DNA from 2 places in the Heyndrickxia sp. NPDC080065 genome. Region 2 is predicted to be linked to the other one. Evidence: predicted binding sites of a transcription regulator. Region 2 holds the regulator's gene; the other holds the start of a gene.

Region 1 (3,648 bases), on a different contig from region 2:
CGGAAATTTTTTGCTCGGTAATGTCACTAAGAGCATAATAAACTCCTGTTGACTCTACTAAACTTACCACCGCTACTAGAAACATCGTAATAATTGCTGTCCATTCAAATGTCGGCATACCGAAATAAAGCGGCCTTATCATATGAAACATGGCAGAGTCTGAAACAGGCGTAAAATCTACTTTCCCCATCAATGCTGCAGCTATCGTTCCTCCGATTAGTCCTAACAAAATAGAAATGGAACGTATAAAACCATTAAAGAAACGCTGCAGTAAAATGATAAAGATTAACGTTCCAAATGCTAAACATACATTGCTTACTGATCCAAATTCTGGGCTTCCTTCTCCACCAGCCATATTATTCATCGCAACAGGAATAAGTGTGATCCCAATAGTAGTGACAACTGAACCCGTAACAACAGGTGGAAAAAAACGAACGAGCTTTCCAAAAAACTTACTGACAACTATAATCATTAAACCAGATATAATTACCGCACCATATATCGCAGTGATTCCATACTTATGGCCGATTGCAAGCATTGGCCCAACTGCGGTAAAAGTACATCCTAGCACCACTGGCAACCCGATCCCGAAGAAACGGTTCTTCCAAACTTGTAAAATCGTAGCAATTCCACACATAAAAATATCTATGGAGACTAAATAAGTTAATTTTTCACCTTTTAAACCCATTTCTCCGCCGACAATTAATGGAATGATAACTGCTCCAGCATACATAGCTAGTACATGCTGAATGCTTAATGTAGCTATTTTTAGCTTACTCTGCATTAAACAGTTACCTCCTCTTTAAATGTAACTTGTCCATTTTTTAGACTTTCTATTTGTGCTAGTGATTCAACTCTTATCCCTTTATCTCGAAGGATTTCCCCTCCATCTTGAAAGGACTTTTCGATAACAATTCCGATGCCAACAGCTTCTGCATTCGCCTGTTTAACAATATCTAAGAGTCCTAAGGCAGCCTGACCGTTTGCTAAAAAATCATCTATAATTAATATCCGGTCATTTTCATCTAGAAAACTTTTTGAAACAGATATTTCATTCGTAACATTTTTAGTAAAGGAATGAACACTAGCTGTATATAGATCGTTGACAAGTGTAAGGGATTTGCGTTTTCTGGCAAAAACTACGTTAATCCCAAGCTTTAACGCCGTCATCACAGCTGGAGCTATCCCAGAGGATTCGATCGTAAGTATTTTCGTAATCTTCTCATCACGGAATCTCTCCACAAATTCATCGCCTATTTCTTTCATTAAATTCGGATCTATTTGATGATTTAAAAAGGAATCTACCTTTAATACTGAATCAGATAGAACAATCCCATCGTTTAAAATTTTTTGCTTTAGTAAATCCAATTTTCTTCCCCCTAAAATAAGATTTGACCAAAGGAAAATATAAAAAAGTCCAATGGTCATTGCACTCAACATCATTGTGAGTGAGCCAATGTCCATTGAACATTTTGTCAATAGAAAGAATAAAAAATCAATATATTGTACTATTGATTTCACCATTGCTCACACATAGTCAAGCTATTTTCGGTAGCTTGGTAGAAACTTGCAGGCCATATTCCCACGATTATATGAGTGAATGCATATTAAATTTCTATTATTATATCACTTATACAATTGGATTAAAAGCTATATTAATAAAACATTTTATTAATATAGCTTTTATTTTTGGCTTTGTTAAACAATGCTGTTGTTTCTATAAACCCCTGTATGGTATGTGCTTTCGCTAGTTTTACTTCGTAAAAAAATCGCCTCACACATACCATACAGGCGATTTTACCAACAGTAATCATTAACAAAGCCCAATTTTTATTTCTTTTGATTTCACACATTCATCACAAAATGAGCTGAAAAGTGTGATAAATGTCACAGATGAACTAGTGCATCGTCACTATGATAAAAGTATCAAGAACAATCACATACAAGAAAGGAGCAAAATAAATGGCTAAGCCACAGATGAAACAAAATCTAAATGAAGAGTCATCTTCATTAAAAGGGACTTTAGCAGCAGTATTTATCGTAGGAGCTTTCCTTGTCATATCATGGCTTGCAATTTTTGGATTATATTTAAACCGTTTATAAAAGTAGTTCTCATTAAGAGTATCACTATTTAAAAGTGGGAATTTCCTTAATCGGTTTGGTTTTGGGGCATCTTTTCTTAATAATCATCTTTTATGAAATATTCCATAGATTACGTTTTTTGAATTCAAATAAAAATGTACTAGAAAAGAGCCATTATAAAAGTTTAGGAGTTGAGAACGCTATGCATTTACATCGCTATGAAAAATGGTGGCTAACATTCGGTATATCTGCACTTATTATTTTCTTATCTATAGTGGGTATTCAGGCATTTCACCAAGGTCATCAACCGCCTAGTGCAAAAGCATTTGTCGATCCAGAAAGAGTTGATCAGACAGAACCGTTTAATAAGCCGGGATTAAAGAAAGTTGAAGGAAAGGATTGGGATTATGAGCTTGTTGTTGTCGCCTCTGCTTTCTCTTTTAATCCTGGAGAGATTGAGGTGCCAAAAGACGCCAAAATTAAGATTATTGCAACAACAAAAGATGTTGTCCATGGCTTTGAAGTCGCTGGTACGAACATTAATATGATGTTAGAGCCAGGATACATCAGTGAATATGTTGCAACCTTTAATAAAAAAGGAGAATATCTTATCGTTTGTAATGAGTACTGCGGGACAGGACATCATATGATGTCTGCAAGAATTAAGGTGGTGGATCAAGGATGAGTACACAAATCCAAAAAGTAGATAAACGTGATGCGAAACTAGCAATGGCATACATTGCTGTTGCATTTGTGGCCCTAGCAATTGGAGGATTAATGGGTCTTCTTCAAACATTAGTACGATCTGGAAAAATGGAATTGCCAGGCGGGATTAACTATTACGAAATTCTAACTGCACATGGGGTTTTACTCGGTCTTGGTTTAACAACCTATTTCATTTTAGGATTTCAATTTGCTGCAATTAGCCGTACAGCTGGGACATTATCTAATAAAGCAAGGGCTACAGGCTGGGTTGGATTTATTCTTATGGTCATCGGTACCATTATGGCAACATCAATGATTTTAACAAATAGAGCAACCGTTCTTTACACATTCTATGCACCATTACAAGCACATTTCATTTTCTACCTTGGGTTAACTCTTTTAATCGTAGGCAGCTGGGTAGCTTGTGGGGCAATGATTGCCACTTATATGAAATGGAGAAAACAAAACCCTGGAAAACCAAGTCCACTCCTCACCTTTATGTCTGTGGTAAATTCAGTAATGTGGATTGTTTGTACACTTGGTGTTGCAGGAGAAGTATTATTTCAACTTTTACCTTGGTCATTAGGCTGGGTTGATACAGTTAATGTACTTGTCAGTCGGACACTGTTTTGGTATTTTGGACATCCACTTGTTTATTTCTGGCTTCTACCAGCATATATGGCATGGTATGTCATTATTCCAAAAATTATTGGAGGAAAAATATTTTCTGATGCGCTTGCGCGTCTAGTATTTATCCTATTCTTATTATTCTCACTTCCTGTTGGGTTTCATCATCAGTTAACAGAACCAGGAATTGATGCAAATTGGAAATTCGTTCAAGTAGTTTTAACCTTTATGGTT
Region 2 (3,648 bases):
GAATGGAAATTGTGATACAAGTAAGTGTTTGAAAGAGGTTGTTCAAAAAGTCCGGGAAAAATAGCTGTCGAATTTCTCGTCAGCTTGCTGCTACGCTCCTCACGTATTAAAAGCATACGCTCCGGTGCTCGCAGACTTCGCTTCCTCGAACTTCTCGGCTCTTTTTGTTCTCCTTTTTGAACTCTCATTGAAAGGAAAAAAAAATGTGAAAAAAGAGTATGCATATATTTTAATTACTTATATTGTCATGCAATTATCTGGATATATCGGCTATCCCATAGTTTACGGGATTGGGGTAAAGGGATTTCATGCTTCGGAAAGCTATATGAAAATGATGACACCTATTTATTGGATAGTGTTCAGCTTTATTTCCGCGCTAATTATTGTTTTACTTATCTTAATAAAATCTGAACGTAAATATCGATTAGAGAGAGAAGCACCACTTTCCCTGGGCAGATCACTAGTATGGGCAATTGGAGGGATTTTCTTGGCCTTTTTTGCCCAAGCTATCGCTTCAATGATTGAGCAGCTCCTAGGAATTAAAGTAGGATCTGAGAATACTCAGCGGATCGTTAATCTAATTGAAAGCTTCCCTATTGTTGTAGTAGTAAGTTCGATTATTGGTCCTATCTTAGAGGAAATCGTCTTTAGGAAAGTAATCTTCGGTTCATTGCATAAGCGTTTATCCTTTTTTCCTTCAGCACTGATTAGTTCAGTTATTTTTGGGTTAGCCCACATGGAGTTTGTACATTTAATTCTTTATTCTGCGATGGGGTTCACTTTTGCGTTTCTTTATAAAAAAACAAACAGAATTATGGTTCCTATTATTGCACACGTGATGATGAATACACTAGTGGTTATTGCGCAATTGTTAAACCGTGAAGAAATTCAAAAATTAATAGAGAACCAAAGTTTTATTGGAGGATTTTTCTCATGAGACCATTATTCTCTGGAGTTATCTATTGCCTTTTAGGCACTCTTTTTACATATTTCGCTATTCAGCAAGTAAACAGCAATGGCTGGTCTTTTTTTGCGTACATGCTAATATTTTTAGCAACTATCGACTATGGATCTGGTTTCCGTTTAATCTTATTGCACTTTAAAATTAAAAGCAAACTAAAATAAGAAAAGCGCAAGCGCCTTGATCATCGGTGTACGGATTTTGTAGTCTTCGACTGAGATAAAGGAAACACGGCGAGGTAGTTAGGAGCCGATGTTGACTTATCGTAGGGAGAAGACGTAGAAATCCGCTAGCCGACGGCTGCTTGCGCTAGACACAGCAGACACTTTTCATGCCTAATATCCTTAGTAGATTTTATACTTTCTTACCTTTAAATAAAGGTCTTACCCTCTATCCTACATAAAAAACCTTCCATTCTGGAAGGTTTTTTATTCGGAGCTGCTCTCCAATTCATATTTTAATTCTGCTGCTTTTAATTTCCTGTAGCCTATTTTCGAAACCCAAATACTAACTTCATATAATATCATTAGTGGAACACCGACAACAATTTGCGACATAACATCTGGCGGTGTAATAAATGCTGAAAGAACGACTAAAAAGAAATAAGCATACTTCCTTATTTTCTTTAAAAACATCGGTGTAATAATTCCTAATCGGGTTAAAAATAGAATCACTATTGGCAATTCAAATAATAACCCAAAGGGCATTGTAATCTGAAATAAAAATGAGAAATATTCATTTATTCCGATTACAGTATTAATATCCATTTGAGCTGATAGCTTCATCATAAATTGAATAATCATTGGAAATAAAACAAAATAAGAAAAAGCGACACCAGCAAGAAATAATAACACTGCTATTGGTATATAGCTTAAGGTAATTTTTCGCTCTTTTTCATATAATCCCGGACTTATAAATGCCCACAATTGATAGAGGATAACAGGTAAGATAATAACTATAGCTAAATATACTGTCATATCCATATAAACTTTGAAAGGGTCTGTCAACCGAAAAGCATTCATTGTCAAATTTTTAGCTAAATCAGATGTTTGAAGGAAACGTATGAGCGGCTGAGAAAGAAAAAAGCTTATAATTACAGCCAAGATAAAGAAAACGACTATTATCAGCAGCCGCTTCCTTAACTCGGATATATGTTCGAAAATGGTCATATTTTTTTGACTCATATGATTTCATCCTTACATTTTACTTAACAGAATCACTTTTGGAATCTTTTTTTGCGTCATCCTCTTCATCGTCTGCTAAGCCTCTAGTTGCGTTTTTGAATTCTTTTAAAGTATTCCCCGCAGCTCTACCTAATTGCGGTAATTTTTTCGGACCAAAAACTAGCAAGGCAACAATTATAATGATAATAATACTTCCAATACCAGGTCTCACGTGGCCCACCTCCTCATACTAACATGATATAGGATATTTTTTGTTTTATCCATTATGTTTTCATTTAGTCTTGTGAAATTTCCGTGTCATTTGGATAGTGTTTTAAAAAATATACTAACGACTGTAATTCTACTGCTAGATCAATATGATGAACCCTTATAGACGCAGGTACATTTAGTCTAGCCGGTGTAAAATTTAATATACCTTTTACATTTGTCCCTGTCACTTGATCTGTAATCCTTTGTGCAACATCTGCCGGTACCGTGAGAATAACAACTCGAATATCCTCTTCCATTAAACGTGTGGCAAGTTCATCTAAACTGTAAATCGTTACATTACCGATTTTTTTGCCCACTTTTTTTTGATCAATATCAAAAGCCATTTCTATTTTCGTATTATTATTTTTCAAAAAGTTATAATTTAAAAAAGCAGTACCTAAATTACCGACACCGATAAGTGCTACTTTTGTCAGTTCATCTTGGTCCAAGGTTTTTCGGAAAAATGTTAAAAGGTAATTGACGTTATATCCATATCCTTTTTTTCCTAGTGCTCCAAAGTAAGAAAAATCCCTTCGAATCGTTGCTGAATCAACCTTCACAGCCTCACTTAATTCGGCCGAGGATACACGTTGTTTACCAGATGAGTGTAAGTTTTGTAAAAATCGATAGTAAAGTGGTAACCTTTTAGCTGTTGCTTGAGGTATTTTTATTAATTCTTCATTCATACGCTGGCCCCCCATCTAACTCCTATGATAATCAGCACTTGAAACACCGCCTGTTTTCTCTACTAAAAATGTAGGGCCGATAACCATTCCTTTATCTACTGCTTTACACATATCATAGACGGTTAAAGCAGTTATTGATGCAGCAGTTAATGCTTCCATCTCTACACCTGTGTTTCCCTTCGTTTTTACACTAGAAGTGATCTTTAAGATAAAGTGATGTTCATTTTTTCGTTCCCAATTAAATTCTATATTAATTCCGTTTATTGGAATTGGATGACACATCGGGATGAGGTCCCATGTTTTTTTTGCAGCCATGATCCCAGCTACTTGTGCAACCCCTAGAACATCCCCTTTTTTCATTTTATTTTCGTGAATCAATTGATACATTTCTTTACTCAGCTCGATACTTGATCGTGCAATCGCAGTCCGAACGGTTTCAGGTTTAGCGCTTACATCAACCATTTTCGCCCTGCCTTGATCATTAAAATGTGTAAGCTCAGACATCTAAAACACCTCTTCATTCATCATACACTATTTTAGTGAACTTGTCCTATATGTGGGTGTTCAA

The links. The regulator Rex, encoded in region 2, represses fermentation and respiration genes when NADH is low (regulators of the CRP and FNR family bind a similar motif). The targets are predictions, from matches to a motif close to TTGTGAAATATTTCACAA.
Region 1: a site for Rex is predicted at 2,194-2,211, ahead of ACQKP0_RS06905 (cytochrome c oxidase subunit II). Genes of this name have one in related genera too.

Annotation. Positions count from the first base shown of each region.
Region 1 covers NZ_JBNNWS010000005.1:59,986-63,633, forward strand. The annotation lists gene ACQKP0_RS06890 (nucleobase:cation symporter-2 family protein) at 1-784, opposite strand, end outside; gene ACQKP0_RS06895 (xanthine phosphoribosyltransferase) at 784-1,368, opposite strand; purine riboswitch at 1,515-1,616, opposite strand; gene ACQKP0_RS06900 (cytochrome c oxidase subunit 2A) at 1,963-2,103, shown strand; gene ACQKP0_RS06905 (cytochrome c oxidase subunit II) at 2,285-2,767, shown strand; gene ACQKP0_RS06910 (b(o/a)3-type cytochrome-c oxidase subunit 1) at 2,764-3,648, shown strand, end outside.
Region 2 covers NZ_JBNNWS010000022.1:7,495-11,142, reverse strand. The annotation lists gene ACQKP0_RS21725 (CPBP family intramembrane glutamic endopeptidase) at 206-937, shown strand; gene ACQKP0_RS21720 (YdiK family protein) at 934-1,125, shown strand; gene tatC (twin-arginine translocase subunit TatC) at 1,390-2,145, opposite strand; gene tatA (twin-arginine translocase TatA/TatE family subunit) at 2,165-2,365, opposite strand; gene ACQKP0_RS21705 (redox-sensing transcriptional repressor Rex) at 2,421-3,080, opposite strand; gene moaC (cyclic pyranopterin monophosphate synthase MoaC) at 3,096-3,584, opposite strand.